4 regions of the Xenorhabdus bakwenae genome follow, and region 3 is predicted to be linked to each of the others. Evidence: predicted binding sites of a transcription regulator. Region 3 holds the regulator's gene; each other region holds the start of a gene.

Region 1 (8,129 bases), 1.6 Mb from region 3:
AGGTGTTATCAGCGGCTATGACATGACTTTCGAGGCAGCTTTAACAAAATTGCACTATTTACTGAGTCAATCTTATCCCCCTGAAGAGATCCGCGACTTGATGCAACAAAATCTGCGGGGAGAATTGAGTTACGCTGATGAATAACAAATAGATAAGTCGAGAAATATGATGAAAACAGTATTATTACTTATCGATCTGCAAAATGACTTTTGTACCGGAGGAGCACTGGCAGTCAAAGATAGCGACGCAGTGATTGAGACAGCAAATGATGTGATTGCGCTATGCCAGGAAAACAATATCCCGGTCATCGCAACTCAGGATTGGCACCCTGCTAACCATATGAGTTTTGCAGAAAACTCAGGAAAAAAAGTAGGTACATTAGGAAAACTCAATGGTATTCCTCAAGTATGGTGGCCGAATCATTGTATACAAGGAGAGTTTGGTGCAGAGTTTCATGCTTTGTTAAATCAATCTGCTATTCAAGAAATTTTCCGTAAAGGTGAAAACCCCCAGATAGATAGCTATAGTGCATTCTTCGATAATGACCATAATAGTAAAACCCGCCTGGATGCATGGTTAACAGAACAAAATATACAACGCCTGCTTATCATGGGTATCGCCACTGATTACTGCGTAAAATTTACTGTACTTGATGCCCTGACACTAGGTTATGAAACCTATGTTATTGTTGATGGCTGCCGGGGTGTTAATATCCAGAAAGAGGATAGCCAGCGGGCATTTGAAGAAATGGCCAGAAAAGGGGCCAAGTTAGTTCCACAAAATGAAATTATATCTATTTTATGACCTAATCCATTACTACAGCAGCCCTAACCATTAATAAAATTAATTTATAAACTAAAAAGAACCTCGTCCTTAACAAAAAACAGGACGAGGTTCTCAATTCATGCCATTTCAATCTTCCGACTGGGGTTTTAATTTTGCGACCATGTCAGACTGAAATATCGCCTTTAACTCCTGTTTACTTTTTATGGTAATTTGGCCGTCTGTGCCAATCGTCATATGTTCAGGATCATGATTATGTTTTGCTTGCCAGAGCATCACCGCCTGTAAACTGTATTCTTTCTGTTCTGGTGTGAGCGGTACACCATCCTGCCATTTTCCCAGTTCAACAGCCTGAATTAATCGCTGATAAATTTCAGGCGTCATGGCGGAGAGTAAATCATCCAACTTCATCGAAATTTCCTTACTTAATGGCTATGTGCTCTATTTCACTACATATACTACATATCTTACTTGTAGGGCTGTAAGCCAACATGAGTATGAATCATATATTGACCTTAAGAACAGTTAAAAATATTTTATCAAAAAAAGCTGAACCGTTTCTTTTTAACTCATAAAGCCAAAATCTCATTTAAATTCAGAATATTCAAACGTAACATTAACCTGTCGTTTCTTCGCCTGTTTCTTTATCAACAAAACACAGCGCTGCTGAATTAATACAAAAACGTTCTCCTGTCGGTTTGGGACCATCGGGAAAGATATGCCCCAAATGTGCCTGGCATTGGCTACAACGCACCTCTATCCGATGCATATTATGAGAATAATCATCAATATATGTAACAGAACCATCACGAATCGGTTGGTAGAAGCTCGGCCATCCACATCCCGAATCAAATTTCGTATCAGAAACAAATAATGGCTGGCGGCAACACAGGCAATAATAAATACCATTTTTTTTGTTATGGAGTAATTTTCCTGAAAACGGCGGCTCAGTACCTGCTTCTTGCGTAACATAGCGCTGTATTTTACTAAGCTGTTTTATAGAAAGGGAAATATTTTGACTTTTAGTCATAATGATCACCTTTTAAGGTCAATATTTTCAATAAAATATCATCGGAAACAACCCAAAATTAACATCAAAATGTCAAAATGCATTCTAACCCATCCAACATAGCAATTTACTTTACTAATTGTGATAAGTCTCACATAACTAACCAATGGTAACTTTAAATATCTCCTTATACCCCGATAATGGTGTACGTAGAGCTTGCTCCAGCTGTATAACAATCGTCTGAATAGTGATTATTAAATTGATCTTTTTCAATTGTTGACACGATTCCGCTTGACGGCTGGCAAGATTTTGGTAACTTTAGAAACAACTTTTAATTCACTAAAAAATAGCTGGTGGAATACTATGACTATCAAAGTAGGTATTAACGGTTTTGGTCGTATCGGCCGTATTGTTTTCCGTGCTGCTCAAGAGCGCTCAGACATTGAAATCGTTGCGATCAATGATCTGTTGGATGCAGAATACATGGCATACATGCTGAAATACGATTCAACCCACGGCCGCTTTAACGGCACTGTTGAAGTTAAAGACGGTCAATTGGTTGTTAACGGCAAAACCATCCGTGTGACATCTGAAAGAGACCCAGCTAACCTGAAATGGAACGAAGTCGGTGCTGATGTTGTTGCAGAAGCAACGGGTATTTTCCTGACCGACGAAACTGCACGTAAGCATATCGCGGCTGGCGCGAAAAAAAGTTGTTCTGACCGGTCCATCCAAAGACAATACGCCAATGTTCGTTATGGGTGTCAACCACCGTGCCTACGCAGGCCAGGATATCGTTTCCAACGCGTCCTGTACCACTAACTGTCTGGCTCCACTGGCTAAAGTTATTAATGACAAATTCGGTATCATTGAAGGTCTGATGACGACAGTTCACGCAACAACCGCTACCCAGAAAACGGTTGATGGTCCTTCAGCAAAAGACTGGCGTGGTGGCCGTGGTGCAGCACAGAACATCATCCCCTCTTCCACTGGCGCAGCAAAAGCAGTAGGCAAAGTTATCCCTGAACTGAACGGCAAGCTGACCGGCATGTCTTTCCGTGTTCCTACTCCTAACGTATCTGTTGTTGACCTGACTGTACGTCTGGCTAAACCAGCAACTTATGCAGAAATCTGTAACGCGATTAAAGAAGCGGCAGAAGGCGAACTGAAAGGCATTCTGGGCTATACTGAAGATGACGTGGTTTCCACTGATTTCAACGGCGAAAAACTGACTTCTGTATTTGATGCAAAAGCAGGTATCGCGCTGAACGATAACTTTGTAAAACTGGTTTCCTGGTATGACAACGAAACCGGTTATTCCAATAAAGTGCTGGATCTGATCGCTCACATCTCCAAATAATCGAGCTTTTATCCACTTTCAAAAGCCATCTGTTTTCAGGTGGCTTTTATGTTTATATAACTAAAATATTGAGATATTCTTATTCCTTAGTTCAACTGCCAATTTAAGTGTACATAAGGTCATGACTGATGCTTGATAAAATTTTCTCATTACCGATTGTAGAACAGCTCTCCCCTTATATTAGCCAGCGAAACATTGATGGTTTTCCGTTAATTGTTGTCTCCCATCCTAAAGCTCGCGGCGTGATCAGCCTTCAAGGTGCACACCTGATTACCTGGCAACCCAATAACGAAAAACCCGTATTATGGGTCAGTGATAACACGCTTTTCAGCGCAGGTACTGCTATTCGTGGTGGTATTCCCATCTGTTGGCCTTGGTTTGGTGCGTTTGCAGCGCCCAGTCATGGATTTGCACGGATACTCCCCTGGGAACTCAAAGCTCATGATGAGAATGAAAATGGCGTTATTTTGACATTCACATTGCAGGATAACGCATATACCCGTAAGTTATGGCCACATGAATTCACGCTGATTGCCCGCTTTAAATTGGGGGAAACTTGCGAAATAGAATTAGAACCCCACGGTGAATATCAAGCCACGTGTGCTCTTCACTCATACTTCAATGTGAGTGACATCAATCAAATTCAGATTAGCGGGCTTGGTTCACATTTTATTGATACTCTCACCGAGAGTGAGCAATATATTGATGAAGATTTAGTCTTCCGCGGGAGAACAGACCGAATTTATACCAAACCAGACGATTTTAACCTGCTCAGAGATCCGCTATGGAAACGAACAATTGAAATACACCACTATCACCATAGCGAAGTCGTCTGCTGGAATCCTGGCGCTGCACTTTCCAGTAGTATGAAAGATATGAGCAAAGAAGGTTATAAGAATATGGCGTGTATCGAAACTGCACGTATCAATAACCCATTGCAGCCTAAGAATGGCAACCCTGACAGACTTTCTGTCATGATCCGCTGCCGTAAGTTTGCAGATAATAATCAATCAAGTGGGATATAGAACAGGCATTTATTCCAAAACCAAGATAAAAATGCCTGAATTATTAAAAATAGAAAGGATTAAACCACAGTGACAGGAACGCGCTTCGCTAAAGCACACAAAAGCTCATAACCAATGGTTCCTGCCGGGTTTGCGACTTCATCTACGGGTAGATTTTCTCCCCACAACTCGGCAATGCTGCCTATGTTTGCCTGAGGACACGGAGTCAAATCAACCGTCATCATGTCCATTGATATAGCCCCCAATAACCGGGTACGAACACCATCAACCATAATAGGTGTTCCCGTTGGGGCATGCCGCGGATATCCATCCGCATAACCACAGGCAACTGTACCGACTCGCATGGGTTTTTGGGTTGTATAGCGGCTGCCATAGCCAATTTCTTTTCCCTCGGGAAGCTCATGTACTGCAATGATTTCACTTTGTAGCGTCATGGCTGGTTTCAACCCAATATCGGCAACATCACACCACTTTCCACTCGGAGACACGCCATAAAGAATAATACCTGGTCGTACCCAATCTTTATGTGTTTTCGGATGCCACAACACAGCACCAGAATTCGCCAGACAATGAGGCAGTGAATTCATTTGCAAACATTCAACAACCGCGAATTGTTCATCAATACCCATTTCATTATCCGAATTGGCAAAATGGGTCATTAAAGTCACTGACTTAATATTTTTAACCTTTCTCGCCATTGAAACTATCTGTGGATACTCTTTTTGGATGAATCCCAACCGATTCATGCCACTATTGAGTTTCAAATAGATATCAATAGGCGTATCCAATTTGGCTTTTCCTATCTCATCAAGCTGCCAATGACTATGTACTACGGTTGTCAGGCGGTATTTATTGATAATCTGTAAATCGGCGGGCTTGAAAAAACCCTCCAATAGCAAGATTGGCCCTTGCCATCCCTGCTCCCTTAAATAAATAGCTTCATTCATGTCAAGCAGTGCAAATCCATCTGTCTGCATGAGTGATTGCCATATTCTGTCCAATCCATGCCCATACGCATCCGCTTTTACTACCGACCAAATTTTACTGTTACCCACCATTTGACGAATAACAGACAGATTATGGCGAAATGCATCGAGATGGATCGTTGCCAAAATAGGACGTGGCATGACGACCCCTTCTTATAGTTTATGCCGTGTGTAAATGAGGCTTCATTGGAAACACTTTTATATTGAAGCCATCAATGTATCTGGATACAGAGAGATCATCTGCCGCAATATCGGGCTTTTTGCCTGAAATTAAATCAGACAGTAACTTCCCTGAACCACAGGCCATCGTCCAACCTAGTGTTCCATGTCCTGTATTTAAATAAAGATTCGCATATTTGGTTGGCCCAACAATAGGAGTACCGTCCGGGGTCATAGGACGCAAACCTGTCCAGAATGAGGCCTCCGTAATATTGCCACCATTATGGTATAGATCCTGTACAACCATTTTTAATGTTTCACAACGATTCTGGAGGACATTCAAATTAAATCCAACCACTTCCGCCATACCACCAACGCGAATACGATTATCAAAACGCGTAATGGCAATCTTGTAAGTTTCATCCAGCACAGTTGAGACAGGTGCTTTTGATTCGTCCATGATCGGCATTGTTAATGAATAACCTTTCAGCGGATAAACCGGAATTTTAACCCGTTCTTTTAATATTTCAGTGGAATAAGATCCCATCGCTACCACATAGTGATCCGCCGTCATGATGCCATCATCACATTGAATACCCGTGACTTTATTTCCATCCACCAAAATCTGTTTAACCCGCTTGTTGAATACAAACTGCACACCAATATCTTCTGCCATTTTGGCCAGAGTTTTGGTAAAAAGTTGACAATCACCCGTTTCATCATTCGGTAATTGCAACCCGCCTGTCAGTTTATGGGAAGCATTGGCAAGCGCTGGCTCCACTGTCGCCAATTGCCCGGCAGTCAATAACCGATAAGAAACCCCCTCTTGCTCTAACACTTTGATATCGTTGGCTGCATTATCAAATTGCTTGGTGGTCCTGAACAATTGCAGAGTTCCTCCCTGGCGCCCTTCATATTGGATCCCCGTATCGGCCCTTAATTGTTTAATACAATCCCGACTATATTCTGCCAAGCGTACCATTCTGCTTTTATTCATCGCGTAATGGTCTGCATCACAATTACGCAGCATTTGCCACATCCAACGTAACTGAAACAGGGAACCATCAGGGCGAATAGCTAAAGGCGCGTGACGTTGAAACACCCACTTTATTGCTTTTAGTGGGATACCTGGAGCCCCCCAAGGGGTCGCATACCCTGGTGAGATTTGACCGGCATTGGCGGCACTAGTTTCTTCTGCGGCACTGTTCTGGCGATCAATTACGGTAACTTCATGGCCTGCTTGTGCAAGATACCATGCGCTGGTTACGCCAATAACACCGCTGCCTAAAATAAGGACCTTCATTTTACCCCCTACTGGCAAGTGATGCCCGCAAGCATAATATGCTAAACATAAAAAGCCAATACAGAATAATAGACCATGACGCAATTAATTAACTTTTAGGATTTAAGTCACATTTACATTACGAAATACAAAAAGACATTTCTTCAACAAATTTAGAGTTTCAATATAAATTCATATAAATCAAATCGTTAAAAAAGATAAAAATACTATTTATCCCTTCATTTCTTACTTATTAAAGTGTTTTTTATGGCAAAAAATAAACATTGCATTCACAATGCTAGAATTTATAAAACTCCAGACAAATGAAAATTTTTGGAATTTTATCTAACATCGTTATTAATTAAGTAGAATAATAATTTAAAAAACTGCATTACACAGTTGGACGTGTTTCTAAATAGCACACACGTGTTAAGTGATGATCAGAGAAATGCCCCAGAAACATAGATAATGATGCATCATATAATTGCATATTATATGACCTAATCATGAGATAACTACATCACTGGGGTAAATAAATGTAACCAATCGCGAGGCAAACAAAAAACGAAGAGTTTAACCAACTTAAGACGTGTTTCTGTTAATTCGTTGATCTTTCTGTCAATTCATTGATCATAATACTTTGCATACTATGCCAGATAATGCCACTCTCTTTACCATAATTACGCACACAACCCATGATCTTGTCATAGGCTTTTTCCCGGCATAATAAACTTAACTGCTGGTAGAAATTCAACGCTAAATTACGTGCTTCAGGACTGGAGAAATAATAACGACCAACACGGGTATACAACCCTTTCAGCCCGTTAATAATCAAACCGTAAATTGGGTTTCCTGACGCAAAAGCCAGACCACGAAAAATATCATAGTCCACAGAACTGAAAGCTTCAGCGGTATCTTCCACGTTTTCTTTTTCCGCCAGAATTTCCAATGATTTTTCAGGATTGTTCTTAAATGCCGTACGGATAAAGATAGCGGCAATATTGGTTCGCACAGCTAATAAGTTGTCAATCAACTGGGGAACGCGATCATGATCAAGACGCGCCAAAGTTTCCAGAATATTAAGACCGGATGTTTCCCAGAAATTATTAACCTTGGTTGGTTTACCATGCTGAATAGTCAACCAACCATCACGGGCAAGGCGCTGCAATACTTCACGCAAGGTCGTGCGGGTGACACCGATCAATTCAGATAATTCACGTTCTGCTGGCAGTATGGAGCCGGGTGGAAAGCGATTATTCCAAATACTTTCAATGAGATACTCTTCCGCGAAACTCGCAGGACTTTGAGCCTTAATTACCATAATTTTAATTATTCCAAAGCAGTTTTCTTGGCTAATAATAGCGGTTGATGATACCAGAATGTACTTGCCCGACATAGTTACCTGGTAAATAAACCGTGAAAGAGTGAAAGGGTTCATAAAAAATGCGATCATTGGTAGATTAATTATTCGCTAATGCCCTTAAATTGCTATCGCATTGAGCGTACAATACCGCTCCGATATGT
Region 2 (8,129 bases), 1.1 Mb from region 3:
AATGTTGTAATGCAGGCCAAATACCGACCTGATGCAAGCGCTGGCATGTACCATAAGCCAAAGCAATGGATCTTGCATCAAAACCCAGATGTTTTCTGGCAGGTTCTGCTGCTTCAATCAAGGAGACTTGCAATTGCCCCCGACTCAACGAAGCAATAGCCAGAGCCAATGTCGCTCCTGTCATTCCTCCGCCCACAATAATCACGTTCATTATCACTTCCTGATCACGTTAACCTTAACTGTGCTTTGCCTGTACCATCAGAGCTTCTATCTCATCGGGATCTTTCACGACAGACTCAGTCAGGTTTTCATTTCCTGTTTCTGTTATCACAATGTCATCTTCAATACGAATACCGATACCCCGGTATTCCGGCGGGACATCCGCATCGGGTGCAATGTAAAGTCCAGGTTCTACAGTCAGCACCATGCCAGGTTCCAGAATACGATCGCGGTCAACACCGTAATCGCCGACATCATGTACATCCAGCCCCAACCAGTGACTTAAACCATGCATGAAAAATTGACGGTAAGCATTGGTTTCGATCAATTGTTCGACTTCACCATGCATAATTCCCAATTTTACCAACCCTTTCACCATGATGCGTACGACTTGTCCGGTAACTTCGCTTATGCTGGTCCCCGGCTTATATAGCTCAAGGGAAAAATTAATAGCTTCCAGCACAATATCGTAGATTTCACGTTGAGGGCGCGTAAACTGGCCATTTACCGGAAATGTCCGCGTAATGTCACCTGCATATCCCTGATATTCACATCCCGCATCGATCAACACCAAATCACCCTCTTTCATACGGCGTTCATTTTCAGTGTAATGCAGGATACAGGCATTATCTCCCGCGCCAACAATGGTGTTATAAGCAGAGTAACGTGCGCCCTGATGGGTAAATTCATGGTGGATTTCAGCTTCAAGCTGATATTCAAACATACCAGGGCGGCAAGCCTGCATCGCCCTGATATGCGCCTGTGCGCTGATTTCCCCGGCTTTGCGCAGGGTTTCTAATTCAGCGTCTGATTTAAACAGACGCATTTCGTGCAGCCACGGGCGCCAGTCTGCGATGACCGTTGGCGCTTTGAAGTTACGGCGGCTGTTTTTGCGCAATTTATCTAAAGCACTAAAAAAGAGGTTATCCGCGTATTCAAATTCGCCCTGAGCGTGATAAACCACTTCCAAGCCATTCAACAATAAATAGAGTTGTTCATCGAGATCGCCAAATGGCAAGGCACGATCCACCCCCAATTTTTCCAGTGCAGCGCCTTGTCCAAGACGACGACCAAACCAAATTTCCGCCGTCAAATCGCGAACACGATTAAATAACACACTGTGATTGTGGGTCTCATCGCTTTTGATCAGTATCAGAACCGCTTCCGGTTCACTGAAACCGGTCAGATACAGAAAATCACTGTTCTGACGGTAGGGATATTCACTATCTGAATTACGTGTCGCAAGCGGGGCCGAAAAAATGATAGCCGCACTGGCCGGGGCCATTTTTGACAATAATGCCTGACGACGGGATAAATATTCTTGTTTAGTCATACCCTCTCCTGCAATTCCATATTATTAGTTGGTATACCCCTTATCTTCCAAGGCTTGAAATTTATAGGGTGAATACCGCCAATCAGTGCAATGTTGGTTTTTCATTTTTTGCACTGCCTACGGTTTTAGGTGTCGCAAACGCGATATAACAGAGTTGAACCGCAACACGGACATATTCCAGTACTTCTTCAAGGGCTTGAGATAGCTCTTCCTGATCTTCGTTTTCGTCATAGCCCAACATGCCGATGTTACGTAAATCGGTGATAATCTCCTGAATTTCTGGATTTTCTGTCAATTTAGGATTGGCTACGCCCAATCCGAGCAGAAAGTGGTTGACCCATCCCGACAACGCTTCTGCGCATTCAAAAACTCCCGCCTCTTCATCAGGAAGCAACAGATGGAACGAGAAACTACTGTCATCCAGCAATTCAAACGTCGTTTCGTACAATTCCTTCAGCGGCAGAGCCAAAACCTGAGAAAATGCCAGGCCATCATTCGCAAGATCATGCACCAGTGTCTGCCAACTACTCTCGTGATTTCCACTGCATAGTAACCCACTGATTAAGCCATGTATTTCTGCGGCTGTCAGGGCAACGGACTGTTGATGCAAAATTTCATCAAATGATTGATAATTAGGTAATGAGTTTTGTATAGACATGTATATTGATCATCGTTGGCGATATAAGTTCATGCTATGCTACCATCAAGGGGAGTCGCTATACCAGACAGCACACACCGATATATCCCCAATCGATTTCGAGATGCCGCGTTGATAGCAAGGGCACGAATCCCCAAAACATAGATACTTTATATCTATAATTCATTGACTGGGATAAGTGAACATTGCCCAAAAGCAGCTGCTTGAAGATGAAGGGAAGAAAAAGGGGCTTTTGGTATTGTACGGTAATGATTGGTGTCGGCCTTGTTTTATACCATAATTTACTTTATACCCAATAGATTTCAGATTACAGCTCTGGCAACAAAGCCGCAATTTGAGAAATAAGGGATATATATCAACATCAAGGTATCGGCACAATAATAAATCAGGAAGGTGTCATGTCTGCACAACCAGTAGATATTCAGATTTTTGGGCGGTCATTACGTGTCAATTGTCCAACAGAGCAGGTTGAAGCGTTGCAAGCTGCTGCTGAGGAACTTGACCAGCGTTTGCATAACCTTAAAGAACGCACCAGAGTCACTAACACTGAGCAACTGGTTTTTATTGTGGCACTGAATGTCTGTCACGAGTTGGCACAGGAGAAGATGAAAACCCGTGACTATGCTTACAATATGGAACAAAAAATAAAAATGCTCCAGCAATCCATTGAAAAGGCACTGTTAGAGCAAGGTAAAGTGACCTGATACTCCAGTCGTCAACTTAATCTTGTTGATAAATCAGGCAGTAGTCACTATAGATTAATATAAGCAGTTGCTTTCTTCGTTTAGTTCCATACAATAGGCTTCATAGCATTGCTTAAAGCCTATTTAGTTGGTTTAAGCAGCAAAAATTTTCTCTGAGGTGTTCGTGAGCAGGGAAGTCCCCTGAGCCGATATTTCATCTCTATAGAATGTGGTGCTACGTTTCTTGTGAGCATGCTTGGCCAGACCAAGAAGCCTAATAGCAACGACGCTACGTTCACCTTGAACCAAGGGTTCAAGGGTTACCACCTGTAACGGCATCTTGGAGAACTTCTCATTCTTTATCTGTTTTGTATCCTTTGCTGTGTTAATTAACAGGCAGGTATCATGCAATCAGATCCCTCTTTTTCTCTGCGCAATTCCATTAGAAAAAAAATTCGGCAGCTACGGCAAAATCTATCCCCTGAACAACAATCGCAATTTGCTCAACAAGCCGTTAAACAGGCTATAGCGCACCCTAAAATCCAGCAAGCTGATAAAATTGCCCTCTATCTCTCCTTTGATGGAGAATTAGATACGCGTCTGCTAATTCAACAATTTTGGCAGCAAAACAAACAGGTCTATTTGCCAATATTGCATCCTTTCAGCCGCAATCACCTGCTGTTTCTCCGTTATTGCGCCGATATGCCTCTTATTCGTAATCGCTTTAATATCGAAGAGCCTCAGTTGGATGTTCGGCAGGTTTTACCCATCGCTGAACTTGATGTCATGTTTATTCCTTTGGTCGCTTTCGATTGTACAGGGCAACGCTTAGGGATGGGGGGGGATTCTACGATAGGACTCTCGCAAAATGGCAACAACAGAATTTTTATCCGATTGGATTAGCCCACAATTTTCAGTTAGTTGAGAAACTACCCAGTGCGAGTTGGGATATTCCTCTGCCAGAGATCATGACCCCAGAAAAAGTATGGCGATGGATATGAACGACGATTCTACTCAGTGAGTAACAGGGGTCATGCTTCCAATCATTAGATTGTTGTAGTAAACTCCCCACTTTTTATTACTGGTGAGATATGGCTAAAGTTGATGTGGTTTGTCGTTACTGTCACAAAGCGGAAGAGGTCAAAGGGCATGGAAAAGGAAGCAGCGGACATCAGCGTTATCACTGTTATGCCTGCCGTAAAACCTTTCAACTGAATTACACCTACCAAGCCTGCAAACCCGGAATGAAAGATCAGATTGTGGATATGGCTGCGAATAATGGCGGTATCAGAGACACCGCTCGTGTCCTGAAGGTGGGTATCAACACCGTTCTTCGTACCCTAAAAAAACTCGAACCCAGACAGGTAACTACACTGCCGCTGGCCGCAAATAATATTCATATTATCTGCGAAATTGATGAACAATGGTCTTTTGTCGGTAACAAGAAGAATCAGCGCTGGCTTTGGTATGCCTGGGAACCGGAGCAAAAGCAAATAATCGCGCACGTATTGGGGGATCGCAGCAGGAAAACACTGAGCAAATTGCTGGCACTTCTGGCTCCTTTCGAAATTCAATTTTTCTGTACCGATAATTATGCCGTTTACGATTGCCTTTCTGAGGAAAAACACTTTAGAGGGAAGAAATTTACTCAACGTATCGAAAGAACCAATCTGACCTTACGTACTCGCATCAAGAGACTGAATCGGAAAACGATCTGTTATTCCAAATCCGAAGAAATGCATGACAAAGTGATAGGCACTTTCATTGAGCGTGAATACTATCTTCCAAAGGTTATCTAACTATTGGGTGCATGACCAGTAACAGGAGCTATTGTGTCTTCAATAGCCCCTGACTTTCTAATCAATCACGATCCTTGTTAACGAGCAATCATATCTCAGTAAAGCAAGCGAGAACGGATCGTGCCCGGCAAAGCCTTCAGTTTCTGCAAGACCAATTCAGCCTGAGCTGAATTCTCCGTCGTAATATCAATAACTACATAACCAATGCCGCTGTCAGTCCGCAGATATTGAGCATCAATATTGATTTCTTGCTCAGTGAACACTTGGTTAATACTGGTCAAGATACCCGGGCGGTTTTCATGGATATGCAGTAATCGGTTCGTATCTTTGGCATGAACAGGGAGCGAGACTTCGGGAAAATTGACCGCTGATAATGTTGAACCATTATCAGAATATTTGACTAGTTTACCAGAAACTTCATAACCGATATTTTGCTGGGCCTCTTGTGTCGATCCCCCAATATGTGGCGTCAGCAGTACGTTATCAAACTGGCTCAATGGTGAGATAAAGGGATCATTGTTTGTTGCGGGTTCATGAGGAAAAACGTCAATCGCGGCACCAGAAAGATGCCCGATTTCCAACGCATTGCTGAGGGCCTCAATATCAATTACCGTACCCCGTGATGCGTTGATCAGAATTGAACCTGGTTTCATCAATTCCATTTCTGCTGCGCCAATCATATTTTTGGTTGAAGCAGTTTCGGGAACATGCAGGCTCACAACATCACTCATATTCAATAATTCAGACAAATGATGAACTTGCTGTGCATTACCTAATGGCAATTTATTTTCAATATCATAGAAATAGACATTCAGGCCAATATTTTCCGCCAAAATGCCAAGCTGTGTACCAATATGCCCGTAACCGATAATGCCTAATTTTTTTCCGCGCGCTTCGTAGCAACCTTTTGCTTGCTTATCCCATACTCCATTGTGGGCTTTGGCATTCGCCTCAGGAATACGGCGTAACAGCAGCAACAGTTCACCCAATACCATTTCAGCGACCGAACGCGTATTGGAAAAAGGCGCATTAAATACCGGAATACCGCGCTTTGCCGCCGCTTTCAGGTCAACCTGATTAGTGCCAATACAAAAACACCCAACTGCAACCAGTTTTTCCGCTGCGGCGAAAATCTCTTCGGTCAATTGGGTGCGGGAACGAATACCGACAAATCGGGCATCACGGATCGCGGCTTTCAATTCTTCCGGTTCTAATGCCCCTTTGTGATATTCAATATTGCTGTACCCTGCCGCTTTCAGGCTATCTACTGCGCTTTGGTGAACGCCTTCCAGCAGCAGAAATTTAATTTTGTCCTTTTCTAAAGATACCTTAACCATTTGCCCGCCCTAGTTGTACTTACTTTCATAATGCATATCGACGCCACCAAAATAACAAAAAAAACAGTAACGGCAATACAATCGATTGCTTATATCACAGAATAAGCAACAGTAAATAAGTTGTTATGCAAAGTAAAATAATTCGTTACGGGATAAAGGCAGAGTTTTGCGGTTTTTTTAGACATAAAAGTGATATATATCACTAAATTTTCTGTTTTGAATAAAAATAAAAATATTTTGAGAGCAGATTATTCTGCCCTCAATAAATGCTTATTCAGTGAGCGTCTTAACGCCATCCGCAGTCCCTACCAGTACTACGTTTGCTCCTCGGTTAGCAAAAAGGCCCACTGTCACCACGCCAGCGATCCCATTGATCTTATTTTCTAACGCAATGGGATCAACAATCGAGAGGTTGTGAACATCCAGAATATGATTACCATTGTCAGTGACTACGTTTTCACGATAAACCGGTGTTCCGCCCAATTTCACCAGCTCACGAGCCACATAAGCCCGTGCCATTGGGATGACTTCAACTGGCAGAGGGAATTTGCCTAACACATCGACTTGCTTAGACGAATCAATAATACAGATAAATTTCTTCGCAACCGCCGCGATGATTTTTTCCCGGGTCAACGCTGCGCCGCCGCCTTTGATCATCTGCATTTGACCATTAATTTCATCAGCACCATCAACGTAAATATCCAAAGCGTCAACCTCATTGCAGTCAAACACAGGAATACCGAGACTTTTCAATTTCTCAGTCGATGCGTCTGAACTTGACACAGTACCTTCAATTTTATCTTTGATAGTGCCTAACGCATCAATAAAATGCGCGGCGGTAGAACCTGTACCCACGCCGACAATTGTACCCGGTTTAACGTATTCCAATGCCGCCCAACCTACTGCTTTTTTCAGTTCGTCCTGAGTCATATTGATCACAGCCTATAATCAGTTACAAGGAAAAATCTGACGGCTAGTATAAACAATATTGGCTCACCTCATGAAAAAATATGGCATAGTGCTGGTTAGGCCACATAATGGTTTTTATTGGGCTGTAACACAAAAAGTGCAAACACGGAGAATCTTATTTTCAATGAAACGTCCTGATTACCGATCATTGCAAGCATTAGACGCAGTGATCAAAGAACGTGGTTTCGAGCGGGCAGCGCAAAAACTTTGTATTACTCAATCAGCGGTATCCCAGAGAATCAAGCAATTAGAAAATATGTTTGGTCAGCCACTATTGGTACGCACTGTTCCTCCCCACCCGACAGAGCAAGGGCAAAAGTTGCTTGCGCTATTACATCAGGTGGAAATGCTGGAAGCACAATGGCTGGGTGATGAAAATAGTAATGAGATCCCGTTATTGCTTTCCCTTGCTGTTAATGCAGACAGCCTGGCAACGTGGCTTTTACCGGCTCTCCATCCGGTTTTGTCTGATCTACCTATTCGGTTAAATATTCAAGTAGAAGATGAAACCCGTACTCAGGAGCGTTTACGGCGTGGTGAAGTCGTCGGTGCAATTAGTATTCAGTCTCAACCTCTGCCAAGCTGCTTAGTTGATAAATTAGGCGCTCTGGATTACCTGTTTGTCGCCTCTCCGGCGTTTGCAGACCGTTTTTTCCCGAATGGCGTCACGCGTTCAGCATTACTGAAAGCACCTGCGGTTGCATTTGACCATTTAGATGATATGCATCAAGCATTTTTACAACAGAATTTCGATTTATCGCCGGGAAGTGTGCCCTGCCATATCGTGAATTCTTCCGAAGCATTCGTTCAACTGGCAAAACAAAGTTCGACTTGTTGCATGATCCCACACTTGCAAATCGACAAAGAGCTAAAAGCCGGTGAGTTAGTCGATCTCACACCAGGGCTGTGCCAACGCCGTATGCTTTATTGGCATCGTTTTGCCCCTGAAAGCGGAACGATGAGAAAAGTCACTGACGCCCTGCTAAAACGAGGGCGCCAGATGTTACGTCAGGAAGATGATGCTCATTAACGCTGTAATTCAAAAACGGCATCAACATGATCAGAAAACTCTATGCTCTGTGGTTCGTAAGTTTCGCTGGCAGAGCCAGAAGCGGGCGCTGCCAACAAGTC
Region 3 (8,129 bases):
GGCACGTACCGCAGATAAGGATAGCGCAACCAGCCAGTTTTTTATTAATGTGACTGATAATGCTTTCCTTGACCACGGGCAGCGTGACTTCGGTTATGCAGTCTTTGGCAAAGTGGTTAAGGGCATGGATGTGGTTGATAAAATTTCTCAGGTCAAAACAGAAAATGTTGGTCCTTACCAAAATGTACCGGCAAAACCTATTGTGATCTTGTCTGCCAAGGTTGAACCTTAACAGCTCGAAGACCGACATAATACGGTATTCGGATAATCATTACTGGTTGTTTGAGTACCGTTTGCATTCCCCTTCTCTCCGCCATTTCTACGTTGTTACATCATGCTGCATTATGGTAATGCGGTCTCCGTACCACTATTTTAAAAGTGCTTCTGTGGTATGATTAGCCCCCCATTGCTGTTAATACTGCTTTACCTGATTTTACTGTTATACAGAATGCATAATATCCCTCTGGGGTAGGGCAACTTATAAGACTATAATAATCAGTAGGATATACTCCTATGTTACTAATAATAGATAACTACGATTCTTTTACATTCAATTTATATCAATATTTTTGTGAGTTAGGGGCAGAGGTTTTAGTTAAGCGTAATGATGAGATTCAGCTTGAAGATATCGAAGATTTGGCGCCTACTCATTTAGTCATTTCTCCGGGGCCTTGCACACCAAATGAAGCAGGGATCTCGTTGGAAGCGATTTCACATTTTGCAGGGAAATTGCCCATCCTCGGTGTGTGCCTGGGACATCAGGCAATAGGTCAAGCTTTTGGTGCGAGCGTTGTTAAAGCTCGTGAAGTGATGCATGGGAAAACCAGTCTGATCCATCATAGCCAGCAAGGGGTATTTAAAGGATTAGATCGTCCATTGACGGTCACGCGTTATCACTCTTTGGTCGTTGCCGCAGAAACGCTTCCTGCTTCATTTGAAGTGACGGCCTGGAGTCAGCGCAATGGCGACGTAGATGAAATCATGGGAATACGTCACCGTACTTTACCACTGGAAGGCGTGCAATTTCATCCGGAAAGCATTCTGAGTGAGCAGGGACATGAATTGTTGAATAATTTCCTGAAATATTAGTCAGTTACCTCCATATTCCCTCATTCAGTGTTTTTTTATTTGCTCTTAAGTGATTTTTTATTCATATTTTATGAGTATTATTTCATTTTTCAAATGGCAAAGATAAAAATAAGGTGGGGGAAATGTCAGAAAATAAAGCAATAAAACGAAATACCTATGATCACGTGATGTTGCCCATTTATGCACCGGCGAATTTTATTCCTGTCAGAGGGCAAGGAAGTCGAGTATGGGATCAACAGGGTAAAGAATATATTGATTTTGCCGGAGGGATCGCGGTTCTGGCTTTGGGGCACTGTCATCCGGCTTTGGTGAACATCCTGAAGCAGCAAGGTGAAAAATTGTGGCATGTCAGCAATATTTTTACCAATGAGCCAGCCTTAACTTTAGCGCAGAAATTGATTGATGCGACCTTTGCCCAGAAAGTCTTTTTCGCTAATTCGGGAGCGGAAGCTAATGAAGCGGCATTTAAATTGGCACGTCGTTATGCGATTACTCGTCATCATCCGAATAAAACTAAAATTATTGCTTTCCATCAGGCGTTTCATGGACGCACCTTTTTCACTGTTTCGGTAGGAGGGCAGCCAAAATATGCCGACGGGTTCGGACCTAAACCTGCTGATATTGTTCACGTACCTTTTAACGATTTGGATGCCGTCAGGGCGGAAATCAATGATCACACTTGCGCTGTTGTTTTGGAGCCAATTCAAGGAGAAGGGGGAGTGACTCCTGCGACGATAGAGTTTCTGCATGGCGTGCGGGAATTGTGTGATAAACATCAGGTCTTGTTGGTCTTTGATGAAGTCCAGAGTGGAATAGGGCGCACGGGTAAATTATATGCTTACCAGCATTATGGCGTACAGCCGGATATCCTGACGACAGCAAAAGCGCTGGGGGGCGGTTTTCCCATCAGTGCAATGTTAACGACAGATACAATAGCGGCAGCAATGGAAACGGGTGCGCATGGAACGACTTATGGTGGAAATCCACTGGCTTGTAGTATCGGTTGTGTCGTACTGGATATCATCAATACGCCAGAAGTGATGATGGGCGTGGAAAAACGGCACGATAGGCTCATTCATGCTCTGGAAAAACTGAACCAAAAATATGGTATTTTCCATGAAGTTCGTGGAAAAGGCTTGCTTATTGGCGCCGTATTGAAAGCTGAATATCAGGGCAAGGCCAGAGAGATAGTGCAGCAAGCGGCGGAATCGGGATTGATGTTATTAAGTGCAGGAGACAGCATCTTGCGCTTTACCCCATCATTGATCATTCCTGAGGACGAAATTACAGACGGCATGATGCGGCTGGAAATGGCGGTATCCCGCTGGTTAAACAAATAAAAGTAAAAAAGCCAGTGCGAAGTAACGGGCTGCACTGGCTGAGTTTCTGGTTTATCGGGAATTAACGTGTCCCATAAACGACGATGGTTTTGCCATGTGCAGAGATCAGGTTTTGATCTTCCAGCATTTTCAGGATACGGCCAACCGTTTCACGGGAACAACCCACAATCTGCCCGATTTCCTGACGTGTGATTTTGATTTGCATACCATCAGGGTGAGTCATTGCATCAGGCTGTTTGGCCAGATTGAGCAATGTCTGGGCGATACGGCCTGTAACGTCCAGAAAGGCTAAGTTACCTACTTTTTCGGAAGTGGTTTGTAGGCGACTTGCCATCTGGGCAGATAAACGCATCAGAATATCAGGATTGACCTGAATTAACTGGCGAAATTTCTTATAGGAAATTTCAGCCACTTCACAGGCACTTTTGGCTCGCACCCATGCAGTACGTTCTTGCCCCTCTTCAAACAATCCAAGTTCACCAATGAAATCTCCCTGATTTAAATAAGAGAGAATCATCTCCTTACCTTCTTCATCTTTTATTAGAACAGCAACTGAACCTTTAACAATATAGTAAAGCGTTTCTGCTTTCTCGCCTTGATGAATAAGCGTGCTCTTGGATGGATATTTGTGAATATGGCAGTGTGACAAAAACCATTCAAGAGTTGGGTCTGTTTGTGGCTTGCCGAGAACCATTCGCTTTATCCTCTGTTGTTATTTCTGCCTTTATGATGTGAGAAACGGTAGTTCCTCTTCAGGCTGGCTTGATAAAATCAATAGGTTAACAATTAACCTGCTGAAAAACTGACAAGCGGGAATTTTATATGGATTATAAAGATGTCAAAATTTAGGTATATTGTCTTAACCATATACCTTGTCAGTCCCTACTTGTAACCTTGTTTGTAACACAGGAAAGCGTTTCTGTCTTCTCCTGTATCGCTTCAGCCTATTAAACTGACTGCCAGATTATCAGAAATCAGGCAGAAGAGTTGGTTTTATTGATTTTACATTTATAAAAGGGAAAAAATTATGTTACCAAAAATGGCCTATTTATTTTAATAAAACAGGTAACATTATTTTTTGTTACCTGCCTTATTAAAAATTAAATGGGGATTAAATTACGAGATTTTTTTGCCTTCCAGTAATTGTTTAACAAGCGGTGCCATAATTAATTCCATTGCCAGCCCCATTTTTCCACCCGGAACGACGATAGTATTTAGGCTGGAAATAAATGAACCCTGAAGCATAGCGAGTAAATAAGGAAAATCAATTTGAGTGAGACCACGGAAGCGGATCACGATAAAACTTTCGTCCAGCGAGGGGATCGCTTTGGCAGAGAAGGGGTTAGAGGTATCAACAGTAGGGACACGTTGGAAATTGATGTGGGTACGTGAAAACTGAGGAGTGATGTAGCGGATATAGTCATCCATTGAGCGGACAACGGAATCCATGACAGCTTCTCTGGAATGCCCACGCTCACCGGTATCACGGATGAGTTTTTGTATCCATTCTAAGTTGACGATAGGCACAACGCCAATCAACAGATCAACATGACTGGCGACATTGTGTTGTGGCGTGACAACACCACCGTGCAGTCCTTCATAAAATAGGACGTCCGTATTTGATGGCAGAGGTTCCCACGGTGTGAAAGTACCGGGTAATTGGTTATAGGGGACGGCCTCATCATAGGTATGGAGATATTTTCGGCAGCGGCCATTGCCCGTTTCTCCGTACTCAAGGAATGTCTTTTCCAGCATACCGAAATCGTTAGCTTTTGGCCCAAAGTAGCTGATATGTCTGCCTTGTTCTCTTGCTTTCCGTATCTCGGCATCCATTTCAGGACGAGTATAACGATGGAAACTATCCCCTTCTATCAGTGCGGCTGTTACGTCAAATTGTTGGAAAATCTTGCGAAAAGCGACACTGGTCGTGGTTGTTCCTGCGCCACTGGAACCAGTGATTGCGATAACGGGGTGTTTGGCAGACATGAACAGACTCCTTAATCAATAAAATTGGCGAATCAGTCAATTAGAATGAATAAAACAAACCGAGCTTTACGGGCGGAACATCGCTTTAGACAAGATATTAACGGTTCCATGTAGTTCAGACCATACCAGCAGAACTTCACCTCGCTCAAGTTGACGTTTGACATCTTGCACTTTTTGTTCGAGCGTTTTTTCCTGTTCGCCGTAATCAGTACCTTCCCGCAAGACAAAGTTTTCAATTAAGTTGTGGAGTGTATCGGCTTCCAATTGTTGCCACGGGATAATCATTGTGATTGCTCCTGAAAATACGGTAATTCATCATTGGGGAACTTAGCCAGTGCTAATGGAGTTGTAGGCCGGGATTCATAATGAATTGATTTCATGATTAGTTATCTTGTATGTGAAATAACATACTGTTATTTTCTTGAAAAGAAATGTCAACCACCTGGGTGGGAGGGGAATCTACCCATGACTTTAAGCCTGATATTCTCGCTTAGTATATTTATGTTTATTTCCGCTGTCACACCGGGTCCAAACAATTTGTTACTGACATCATCGGGAGCTAATTTTGGAATTCGCCGTTCTATCCCGCTTTGTCTGGGCATTATTTTGGGGATGCAGACAATTTTGCTGCTGTCTGCGTTTGGTGTTGCTGCGTTACTGCTGATTTATCCTGCGTTACATACGGGCCTGAAAATACTCGGATGCCTGTATTTATTCTGGCTAGCCTGGAAGACAGCTACTTCGCATTATAAGCGGCTGGACACCATAACGTCGGCAGGAGAGCCAATCAAAATTTATCAGGGTTGGCTATTGCAGTTCTTGAATCCAAAAACCTGGTTGATGGGATTGGGCGCAATCAGTAGTTACAGTCTGGCTGGAGAGCTGTATAACTATTCCATTTTTGTTATCAGCATCGTGATGTTAATCGTCAATACCCTTGCTGGTGCAATCTGGCTGGTTCTTGGCTCACTGATTGGTCAGTTACTGAGAAGCCGCCGCGCGTGGTTTATCTTCAATGTCGCAATGGGAGTCCTGACGGCGGCTTGTGTGCCGTTAATCTGGTTTGGTTAAGTCAATATTTTTGCATCTGAAAAATAGCGTTAGTGAAGCCCATCCTGTCAATGGTATTGAGTATTAATGATTATCGGTCTATTGAGATCGCTGGCCGGATAAGCCCTTGGTGTTCTGCCAGTAACGTTGTGGCTTCTTCGGCGCTGACACCCGATAAAATCATGACGATTGCGGTCTTGCAATGACCACCACAGGCGTTCAAGGCATGTTCTGCCATTTCTCTACTGCACTCCGTGGCGGCCATGACAATATTTTTCTGGCGTTCGATTAATTTGGCATTGGTGGCGTTTACGTCAACCATCAAATTACCATATACCTTGCCAATACGGATCATGGCACCTGTCGTGATCATATTCAGTATCAATTTTTGTGCCGTGCCTGCCTTCATACGGGATGAACCCGTTATCACTTCTGGCCCTACGACGGGCGTGATGGCAATATCAGCTAATTGCACCATTGAGCTGTTTGGATTGCAGCTGATACAGGCGACAGTAGCACCAACTGATTTGGCATATTCCATGGCACCTAATACATAGGGGGTTCGGCCACTGGCTGCGATCCCGACCAGAACATCTCTTTGATTAACGTGTAATGCCTGAAGATCTTTTGTACCTAATTGCCGATTATCTTCCGCATTTTCGACAGCGTGCAAAATGGCTTGATGCCCTCCGGCAATTAAGCCGATTACCTGTTCTGGTTTTGTACCATAAGTGGGTGGACATTCACTGGCATCCAGGATGCCTAAGCGCCCAGATGTGCCTGCTCCACTATAGATTAAGCGCCCACCCTGACGAAATGCCTCGGCAACTTTATCAACGACACGGGCAATTTGAGGCAGTGTTTTTTCAACGGCAATAGCCACTTTTTTATCTTCATCGTTGATAACACGGAGCATATCGAGAGTTGAGAGTTGATCAATGTGGGTACTGGCGGGGTTACAACTTTCTGTTATCATATTGCTCAAGTCGATTTTCATCATTTATCTGTCATATTTTATTGAAATTAAGAAGTGAATTATGTACGTCAGATTATCTTACTGAGCGTTTAATAGAAAATATACACCAAAATAGATTAAAAACACGATTTCCCGCTTTTTATTTTATATCAACCCAACTTCAAAATACGTGTTATATTTCCCCGCGCAGCGGAGAAATATAAGGCCTCGCGTCGTCTTGTGGATTGCAGCTTGAAGCTTGAAGCTTGAAGTTTATCGAGTATATATCGGAAAAATTGTCGATACGATGTTTGAAGGTGGTTTCTTAGATGACTAAAAATTAACACGTTTTATCCATAAAATGAAAATTCAATACAGAGTATTCCGATATAAAAAAAGAGTAAAAAATCGTTAAGAATAAGTATGCATTATCACTATCAACACACTATAAAGCCTGTCATTGCCGTATTGCTATTTTTTAATGTCACATCTCCTTATTAACACGTAATAAGAGTGAATATTAAAGTGATCATAAAATTAAAATATGGAAGAGCGATTAATGATATAATGGATGTAAATTATCTGCTGTTTGTTACATTATCCGAGTAAGCCAGATGTATATGCTTTTCTTTATATTCTTCAATTAAATTATTCACACAATAGTTTCACAATATGATATTTTAACTTTCATAATCTCTGGTATTTGATTTGGCAGATTCTCAATAAAGAAAAGTTATCCATTGTGGATCTGTTTATAGGTTATGTCTCGATTGTTTTTAACCTTAAGAAATAATAATGACTCTGTGGTTTAAAAAATGAAATGGAATGATAAATAATATCGTTAACAAGGAAGATATCCACATTGCCAGAATAATTAGTTACTATTGAAATAATTTTTTAATGAAATTAAAACATAATTATAATAAATATTTTGCGAATTGCCCTCTTATTAACTAACATTTTATTAGTTAACATTTTGACCATTTTACCTGATAAAACCTTTGGCAAAACACTAAGTTAAAATGCTATCACCATGAATCTGTAATGTTTTGTAGTTATTCAACAATCATTGGGCTAAAGAACATGGATATACGCAATCTTGAAGCTTTTATCGTTTTGGCTGAAACGCTTAATTATCATAAGGCTTCTGAGAGGCTTTATCTTTCTCAGCCAGCCTTGACGAAGAGAATTCACGGGTTGGAAAATATTCTTGGTGCATCACTATTTATAAGGGGACCAAATGGAACAAGGTTGACAGATTTTGGGCAGAAGACGTTGGAAAATACCCGGAAGTTTTTATCTCACTATGAGCACTTCAAAAGTCAGGTTCATGTCGATTCAAAAGAGGATATGGTCAGGCACTTATACGTCGGTTCTTGTTTTCCTATCCACAATTATTCTCAAATAGAGCGACAGTTCGTGGAAAAAAAGGGAGCGTTGTGCTGTCATTGGTGACAGGACTGTCAGTTGAGCAGCAGATAAATTTATTGAATGCAAGGATGTTACATGTTGCAGTGATGCCGCTATCATCTATTAGCGCTCCGTTAGAGCCAAAAAAGGTGTTTACGGAAAGGTTGATCTATATCTTTAAGAAAGGAAGTCATCTGGTATCTAAATGCAGAATAGCCTTACGTAAGTTTGGCAACGGAGTTACTCCGAAAAATTCACCAGAAAAAAAGAGGAGGTTGAGTTAACGGATTGCCTCAATG
Region 4 (8,129 bases), 1.6 Mb from region 3:
CTTTACGGAAGTCTGATCCTAACTATGTCTCAAGTCGCGAACAAATTATTGGTGACCTGTGCGTTACCTTATGCTAACGGTCCAATTCATCTCGGTCATATTCTGGAACACATTCAGGCTGATATTTGGGTTCGTTATCATCGAATGCGCGGCAAAGAGGTTCACTTTGTCTGTGCCGACGATGCCCACGGTACACCAATTATGCTGAAAGCACAGCAGAGTGGCATTTCTCCAGAAGAGATGATTGCCAAGGTGAGCCTAGAGCATCAGCAGGATTTTGCCGGTTTTGCCATCAGCTATGATAATTACCACTCTACGCACAGCGAAGAGAACAGAGTTCTTGCCTCCCAAATTTATCTGGAACTAAAAAAGAACGGTTACATTAAAAACCGGACAATTTCTCAATTATTTGATCCAGAAAAAAGTATGTTCCTGCCAGACCGTTTCGTCAAAGGTGCCTGCCCGAAATGTAAGGCAGAAGATCAGTACGGCGATAACTGTGAAGTTTGCGGAACCACCTATTCCCCAACGGAATTGCTTAATCCTCGTTCTGTTGTCTCCGGCGCAACACCAGAAATGCGTGATACAGAGCATTTCTTCTTCGATCTGCCTGCTTTCAGCGATATGCTGCAAAAATGGACGCGTTCCGGCACCTTGCAGGAGCAAGTGGCTAATAAAATGCAGGAGTGGTTCGAAGCGGGGCTGCAACAATGGGATATTACCCGTGATTCACCTTATTTTGGTTTTGAGATCCCCGATCAGCCCGGTAAATATTTCTATGTCTGGCTGGATGCCCCAATTGGTTATATGGGTTCGTTCCAGAATCTGTGTGATAAACGTGATGACCTGAATTTCGATGAGTTCTGGGCAAAAGATTCCAAAACCGATCTCTACCATTTTATTGGCAAAGACATCGTTTATTTCCACAGTCTGTTCTGGCCAGCCATGTTGGAAGGCTGTAACTACCGTAAGCCAACCAACCTGTTTGTCCACGGTTATATCACGGTTAACGGCACTAAGATGTCCAAGTCCCGTGGCACCTTCATCAAGGCCAGTACTTATCTGAAACACCTGGATGCAGACTGCCTGCGCTATTATTACGCGGCAAAACTCTCTTCCCGCATTGACGATATTGATCTGAATCTGGAAGATTTTGTTCAGCGTGTAAACAGCGATGTCGTTAACAAAGTGGTTAACCTTGCTTCACGCAATGCGGGCTTTATCAACAAGCGCTTTGGCGGCAAACTGGCGGAGCAACTCGCTGATCCTGCGCTATACCAGAAATTCGTCGATGCTGCACAGGGCATTGCAGACGATTTTACCAATCGTGAATTCGGCAAGGCGATCCGTGAAATGATGGCACTGGCCGATCTGGCTAACCGCTATGTTGATGAACAAGCCCCGTGGATTGTGGCGAAACAAGAAGGCCGTGATGCTGATCTGCAAGCAATCTGTTCAATGGGAATTAACCTGTTCCGCGTGCTGATGACTTACCTGAAACCTGTACTCCCGGCTTTGGCCACACGGGCAGAAGCCTTCCTGAATACTGAACTGACTTGGGATGGCATCCAGCAACCTTTGTTGAACCATGATGTTTCACCATTCAAGGCGCTGTTCAACCGCATCGAAATGGCGAAAATTGAAGCCATAGTTGCTGATTCAAAAGAGAGCATCGAGCCACAACAAACTGTAACAGGCCCGCTGGCAGATGATCCCATTCAGGACACCATTGCATTTGATGACTTTGCCAAGGTTGACCTGCGGATCGCCCTGATCAAACAGGCTGATTTTGTCGAAGGTTCAGATAAGTTACTGAAACTCACACTTGATCTCGGTGGTGAAACTCGCCAAGTCTTCTCTGGTATTCGTTCAGCCTATCCTGATCCCAAGGCGCTGGAAAACCGTCTGACAGTGATGGTTGCCAACCTTGCTCCACGCAAGATGCGCTTCGGTATTTCAGAAGGTATGGTGATGGCAGCAGGTCCTGGTGGAAAAGACATTTTCCTGTTAAGCCCAGACAGCGGTGCCCAACCCGGTATGCAGGTTAAATGATAGTGGCATATTTTTAATAAATATCATTAATTATCAATTAGATAACAAAGCGGGTTCCAAAAAAGACCCGCTTTTTAATGTGATGTATGGCACATTTATAATGTTAGTCGTATGATAAAAACCTCGTTATATTGAGGAATTATTGATTATGTCTTTCCAAAATGTGCTGATAACAGGTTGGCAATACCTGCGCGCATTCGCGTTGCTTTATTTGTGCCTGATCGTGGGGAATATCATTTCGGCACAACTTCCTTTCTCTCTCCCCGGCAGTATTATTGGCTTACTTCTCTTGTTTGGCTTACTCGCATCCCAAATTATTCCCTCACATTGGGTAAAACCAGGCTGTAGCCTGTTGATGAAACACATGACACTGCTCTTTTTGCCCATCGGGGTGGGGATCATGGATTATTACCCACAACTTAGCCAACAAATGCTCCCTATTCTCCTTTCTTGTATCGTTAGCACAGTGATTGTTATGGTCGTTGTTGCTTATAGTTCCCACTATATTCATCGTGAACGTGTCATTATCAGTGCTCGGCAAATGGAGACTAGCCAGACTGGTACTAAGCAGCAAGAACCCATCTCAACCCCCACAAATCCATCACAACCGTTATCACAAGAACCGGAAGAGAAAGAAAAATGTTAAGCCATATCTGGTGGTCACTACCATTAACTCTGATTGTATTTTACGGCGCTAAAAAACTGTCAGTACGACTCAAACTGCCGATATTTAATCCGTTACTGATCTCAATGGCCGTTATCATTCCTCTGCTGTTGCTGACGCATACTCCTTACAAACACTATTTTGCCGGCAGCCGGATACTGAACGATGTGCTGCAACCTGCCGTTGTTGCACTGGCTTTTCCGCTGTATGAACAGCTACATCAAATCCGTGCCCAGTGGAAATCTATTATTAGTATCTGTTTTGTCGGCAGCATTGTCGCCATGGTTACGGGGACTGCCATCGCATTATGGGCAGGGGCTACACCGCAAATTGCGGCCTCTGTGCTCCCCAAATCCGTGACGACCCCAATCGCTATGGCTGTAGCCGATTCCATTGGCGGTATTCCCGCCATTAGTGCAGCTTGTGTCATTATGGTAGGGATTTTGGGGGCTATCTTTGGTCACAATCTATTTAACGCCCTGAAAATAAAAACCCCGTCGGCACGAGGGTTGGCAATGGGTACAGCATCTCATGCGGTGGGAACGGCTCGCTGTGCAGAAATGGATTATATTGAAGGGGCATACAGCTCACTGGCCTTAATGACCTGCGGCATTATTACCTCACTGATTGCCCCTTTTCTATTTCCCGTATTGCTGCATCTGTTTGGCTAATCATTTTTTGGGTTACGGGTTACAAAATCGTAGCAAGAAAGTAAACAAATCCAACAAAATAGCAAAAATTTGATATAGGTTAATAAAATGATATCTTGTTTACACGAATTTCATTAATTATATGCTATTTATCACATTGCAAACCTGAACAGACGTCCTAGAATGACCTTCAATTAATTTGGAGATCATTCTATGCAAGTTCGTTTTCACGCTATCTGGGCAAAAATCACACCTGAACTGCAAAAAGCCCTCTTACCTTATATTGGCAATGACGATTTTCCCGCCATGCTGACCGCAGAGCAAGCGGCGTCAATTAAACAGCTCTGCGGATCAGACGATCAGGCGCTGGCATTAGCCTTATTACCACTTGCCGCAGCCTATTCCCGTGCGCCTATTTCCCATTTTTATGTTGGCGCAATTGTCCGGGGAGAAAGTGGCAATCTCTATTTCGGTGCCAATATGGAATTCGCTGGGGTTCCATTACAGCAAACTATCCATGCAGAACAATCCGCCATCACGCACGCCTGGTTGCGTGGTGAGAAAAAGTTGGTTGCCATCACCGTCAACTATTCACCTTGTGGCCATTGTCGACAATTTATGAATGAACTGAATAGTGGAACACAATTGGAAGTTTGCCTCCCCAGCCGGCCACCATTGACTCTGGCCGATTACCTGCCAGAAGCCTTTGGCCCGCGCGATTTAGCCGACACACCATTGTTGCTGGATGAGGTTAATCACGGCCATCAGTTAGCTAGCAGTGACGAATTGGTGCAGGCAGCACTGGATGCAGCGAACCGTAGCCATGCGCCTTATAGCCAATCCCATGCAGGCATTGCCCTACAAGATGAACAAGGGAAAGTTTATACCGGCCGTTATGCAGAAAATGCGGCATTCAACCCAAGCTTACCACCATTACAGGCAGCTCTGATTTTCATGAATATGGCAGATGGCGATTGTCAATCCATCAAGCGAGCCGTTTTGGTGGAAAGCGAAAATAGCCATTTATCACAATGGAATGCGACAGAATGCACATTAACGGCTCTCGGCTGTACAAAAGCAGAACGGTATACATTTTGAAATGTGTATCATCCAATAACATTTTATTAGCCAATTCTGTATGTTATCTCTCATTTTTGCTCATGATAATCATATCTAAGTAACATTTACTGTACTTATTGTTTTTATCTTCTTAGGATCTATAGCCGATTTTGTTATTGATAAGTTCAAAGAGTAAGCATCATGGAACTGGAACACGAAAGTAAACGTCCTCTCTATATTCCCTACGCTGGCCCTATCTTGTTGGAATTTCCTCTGCTGAATAAAGGCAGTGCCTTTACAGAAGAAGAACGTAGTCATTTCAATTTACACGGCTTATTGCCGCAGGCCGTTGAAACAATAGAAGAGCAGGCCGAACGCGCCTACCGCCAATATTGCGATTTCAAATACGATATCGATAGACACATTTATTTAAGGAATATTCAGGACACCAACGAAACGCTGTTCTATCGTCTCCTTGATGCCCACTTAAGCGAAATGATGCCTATTATCTACACGCCAACTGTTGGTGAAGCGTGTGAACACTTTTCTGATATTTACCGCCGTGCCCGTGGCTTGTTTATCTCCTACCCAAACCGGGCTTACATTGATGATATGCTGCAAAATGCCACCAAGCAGAATGTAAAAGTTATCGTTGTTACCGATGGTGAGCGCATTCTTGGTCTGGGTGATCAGGGGATCGGCGGCATGGGTATTCCTATCGGTAAACTGTCGCTGTATACCTCCTGTGGCGGGATCAGCCCTGCTTATACCCTGCCTGTGGTTCTGGATGTAGGAACCAATAACCCACAGCGCCTCAATGACCCTCTGTATATGGGCTGGCGTCATCCACGCATTACAGGCAAAGAGTACGATGAATTTGTCGATGAGTTTATTCAGGCTGTGAAACGTCGCTGGCCTAATGTACTGCTGCAATTTGAAGATTTTGCCCAGAACAACGCCATGCCGCTGTTGAACCGCTATCGCGATGAGCTTTGCTGCTTCAATGATGACATCCAGGGCACCGCAGCGGTTGCTTTAGGTAGCCTGATTGCCGCCAGCCGGGCCGCCGGCCGCCAGTTGAAAGACCAGACCGTGGCATTCCTCGGTGCCGGCTCTGCGGGCTGTGGTATTGCAGAGCAGATCATTGCCCAAATGAAATCTGAAGGATTGAGTGATGAACAAGCTCGTGCCCGCGTGTTTATGGTTGACCGCTTTGGCCTCCTCACTGACAAGCTGCCAAACTTACTGGATTTCCAAAGTGCATTGGTACAGAAAAGCACCGTCTTGCAATCGTGGGATATCACCCGCGATTCTCTCTCATTGATGGACGTGGTTCGCAATGCCAAACCTACGGTTCTGATTGGTGTTTCTGGTCAATCTGGTCTATTTACCGAAGGGATCATCCGTGAAATGCACAAACATTGTGAACGTCCTATCGTGATGCCGCTGTCCAACCCAACATCACGAGTGGAAGCTCGCCCGGAAGACATCATCAACTGGACGGAAGGCAAAGCATTGGTCGCTACAGGAAGTCCGTTTGCACCAGTAAAATATGACGGTCAGGAATATCCAATCGCACAATGCAACAACTCCTATATCTTCCCGGGGATCGGCTTAGGTGTTATCGCTGCCGGTGCCAAACGTGTTACCGATGATATGTTGATGGCGGCCAGCCGCGCATTAGCGGATTGTTCACCGCTGGCGCAAACAGGCTCAGGCCCATTGTTGCCACTGATTGATGACATCCAGGGTGTTTCCCGCAAAATAGCCAAAGAAGTAGCAAAAAAAGCCCAAATTCAAGGCGTAGCGATTGTTACATCGGAAGATGCGTTGGATGAAGCGATTGAGCGCAATTTCTGGAAACCAGAATATCGCGTGTATAAACGCACTTCATTCTGATATTGGTAATAAATAAGCCTGCTAATAATATTGGCAGGCTTGAAAAGTAATCAAATAATAATCTGGTCAGATAAATCATAAATAATGGCTTTATATTTTTTTAATTGAATCAATTTAGTGCCGATATGCCCCCCAAAACTTGCTTCGATATTTCAAGTCAAGTAGCCTTTACGGCATTGGCTCATCAGCACATATAAGGCAAACAAAAATCATGTGGAAGCGCTTGATTACGGGTTTCATTTTTATCATTGCGGTTCTTATACTGGCAGCCATTATGCTTGACCGTTGGGTTAGCTGGAAAACCGCTCCTTACATTTTTGATGATGTCAGGCAACTGCCTGAGCGAGAAGTCGGTATGGTACTCGGCACATCCAAATATTATAAAACCGGTACATATAACCAATATTATCTCTATCGGATCCAGGGCGCGGTTAACGCTTACAACAGCGGTAAAGTCAAATACCTGCTATTGAGCGGAGATAACGCCCAGCATAGTTATAATGAGCCAATTACCATGCGAAAGGATTTGATCAAGGCAGGAATTCCGGCCAGTAATATTGTGATGGATTTTGCCGGTTTCAGAACATTGGACTCAGTTGTCAGAACCCGTAAGGTCTTTGATACCAACGATTTTACTATCATCACTCAGCGCTTCCACTGCGAACGGGCCTTGTTTATCGCTATGCATTTTGGTATAGAAGCACAATGTTATGTGGTTCCCTCTCCCAAGAATATGATGACGATCCGTCTCAGGGAAGTATTGGCTCGTCTCGGTGCCTTGACTGATCTCTATATTTTAAAACGTGAACCGCGCTTTTTAGGCCCATTAATGCCTATCCCTGCGCCACATACCGTACCAACAGGAATTCAAGGTTACCCTGCGGTATCGCCAGCGGAGTTACAGGAATTAGAAAGAAAGCCACAAAGGAAATCAGAATAGATAAAAGTGGCAGTTTACCGACAAACTTATATCCCCGCCCGCATTGGGCGAGGGTTTACGGCGGATTTCTCTAAACCTTACCTGCCAATTTTGCTGTTAAGCTGCGCCAGAGCTTTTCCATCGGTCCCTGAGAATAACGTTTCAGCCACCAGCAAGCAAACCCAATATTCAATACCCAGATAAAGGGAATAAATGCCATTAACTCCAAACGGCTAAACTGCCCAAATAACTCAAAGCGATAAAAAAGTGTGGTGCAAATCAGTGTTTGCAACACGTAACTGCTCAGTGCCATTTTTCCGACCTGCCGGAGCCAAAACGTGATTTTCCAACGCGAAATGGCAGGCCAGAATCCATAAATTAATGCGATATAAGCCAACGCCAGCAACGGTGTTGCCAGTTCAGTAATGGTGTAACGGACAGTCCAGGATGCAAAATAACTGTAGGGATATAAGTATTGTATCGACAAAGCAATACCCTGAATTGCCATACCAGCCGGGATCAGGCATAGCGCCAAACGGCGGTAATGCTTATGGCTAAACTCCCCTTTCAACCAACCATTACGCAGTAACATCGCGCCACAAAGCATGACTCCGATTAATTGCCAGCCATATTGCACAATCACCACTATCATCGCCCCGCTTATCTGACGAATACGGTACTCTATGGCCAATAATCCACCATACATTTTCCAGTAGCTTTCATAAGAAATATCTTCCTGTGTAGGCTGCCAGAATGCATTATTTTCCCCTAAGGGAAACAGCCCCAGAAGGTAAAACATCATTACGCCGAATAAATAGAATGTCGCCGCTGTACCAAACAACTTTTGGCGGGTATTGATAAAACGCCATGCCAATAAGCCAACAAC

What was found. Region 3 encodes CRP, which controls carbon source genes, mostly activating them, when cyclic AMP is high. Its sites were predicted from a motif close to ATGTGANNNNNNTCACAT; they were not measured.
Region 1: a site for CRP is predicted at 1,933-1,950, ahead of msrB (peptide-methionine (R)-S-oxide reductase MsrB). Genes of this name have one in related genera too.
Region 2: a site for CRP is predicted at 6,217-6,234, ahead of serA (phosphoglycerate dehydrogenase). Genes of this name have one in related genera too.
Region 4: a site for CRP is predicted at 3,507-3,524, ahead of cdd (cytidine deaminase). Genes of this name have one in related genera too.

Annotation. Positions count from the first base shown of each region.
Region 1 covers NZ_CP119194.1:848,063-856,191, reverse strand. Annotated here, with positions in the region: gene ansA (asparaginase) at 1-145, shown strand, start outside; gene pncA (bifunctional nicotinamidase/pyrazinamidase) at 170-805, shown strand; gene PXH59_RS04850 (YeaC family protein) at 914-1,195, opposite strand; gene msrB (peptide-methionine (R)-S-oxide reductase MsrB) at 1,401-1,814, opposite strand; partial or broken gene gapA (glyceraldehyde-3-phosphate dehydrogenase) at 2,157-3,153, shown strand; gene PXH59_RS04835 (D-hexose-6-phosphate mutarotase) at 3,282-4,178, shown strand; gene alr (alanine racemase) at 4,238-5,305, opposite strand; gene PXH59_RS04825 (D-amino acid dehydrogenase) at 5,325-6,626, opposite strand; gene fadR (fatty acid metabolism transcriptional regulator FadR) at 7,204-7,926, opposite strand.
Region 2 covers NZ_CP119194.1:2,121,200-2,129,328, forward strand. Annotated here, with positions in the region: gene ubiH (2-octaprenyl-6-methoxyphenyl hydroxylase) at 1-211, opposite strand, end outside; gene pepP (Xaa-Pro aminopeptidase) at 236-1,552, opposite strand; gene PXH59_RS10890 (YecA/YgfB family protein) at 1,635-2,210, opposite strand; gene zapA (cell division protein ZapA) at 2,609-2,914, shown strand; RNA gene ssrS (6S RNA) at 3,061-3,244, shown strand; partial or broken gene PXH59_RS10905 (5-formyltetrahydrofolate cyclo-ligase) at 3,299-3,894, shown strand; gene PXH59_RS10910 (IS1 family transposase) at 3,985-4,692, shown strand; gene serA (phosphoglycerate dehydrogenase) at 4,788-6,029, opposite strand; gene rpiA (ribose-5-phosphate isomerase RpiA) at 6,300-6,959, opposite strand; gene PXH59_RS10925 (LysR family transcriptional regulator ArgP) at 7,123-8,028, shown strand; gene PXH59_RS10930 (oxidative stress defense protein) at 8,025-8,129, opposite strand, start outside.
Region 3 covers NZ_CP119194.1:3,243,003-3,251,131, forward strand. Annotated here, with positions in the region: gene ppiA (peptidylprolyl isomerase A) at 1-232, shown strand, start outside; gene PXH59_RS16205 (aminodeoxychorismate synthase component II) at 514-1,089, shown strand; gene PXH59_RS16210 (aspartate aminotransferase family protein) at 1,212-2,429, shown strand; gene crp (cAMP-activated global transcriptional regulator CRP) at 2,491-3,123, opposite strand; gene PXH59_RS16220 (phosphoribulokinase) at 3,546-4,415, opposite strand; gene PXH59_RS16225 (YheU family protein) at 4,482-4,700, opposite strand; gene PXH59_RS16230 (LysE family translocator) at 4,881-5,486, shown strand; gene murQ (N-acetylmuramic acid 6-phosphate etherase) at 5,557-6,462, opposite strand; gene PXH59_RS16240 (LysR family transcriptional regulator) at 7,504-7,875, shown strand.
Region 4 covers NZ_CP119194.1:1,615,586-1,623,714, forward strand. Annotated here, with positions in the region: gene metG (methionine--tRNA ligase) at 25-2,052, shown strand; gene PXH59_RS08475 (CidA/LrgA family protein) at 2,201-2,698, shown strand; gene PXH59_RS08480 (CidB/LrgB family autolysis modulator) at 2,692-3,387, shown strand; gene cdd (cytidine deaminase) at 3,580-4,464, shown strand; gene PXH59_RS08490 (NAD-dependent malic enzyme) at 4,627-6,324, shown strand; gene sanA (outer membrane permeability protein SanA) at 6,536-7,264, shown strand; gene yeiB (DUF418 domain-containing protein YeiB) at 7,335-8,129, opposite strand, start outside.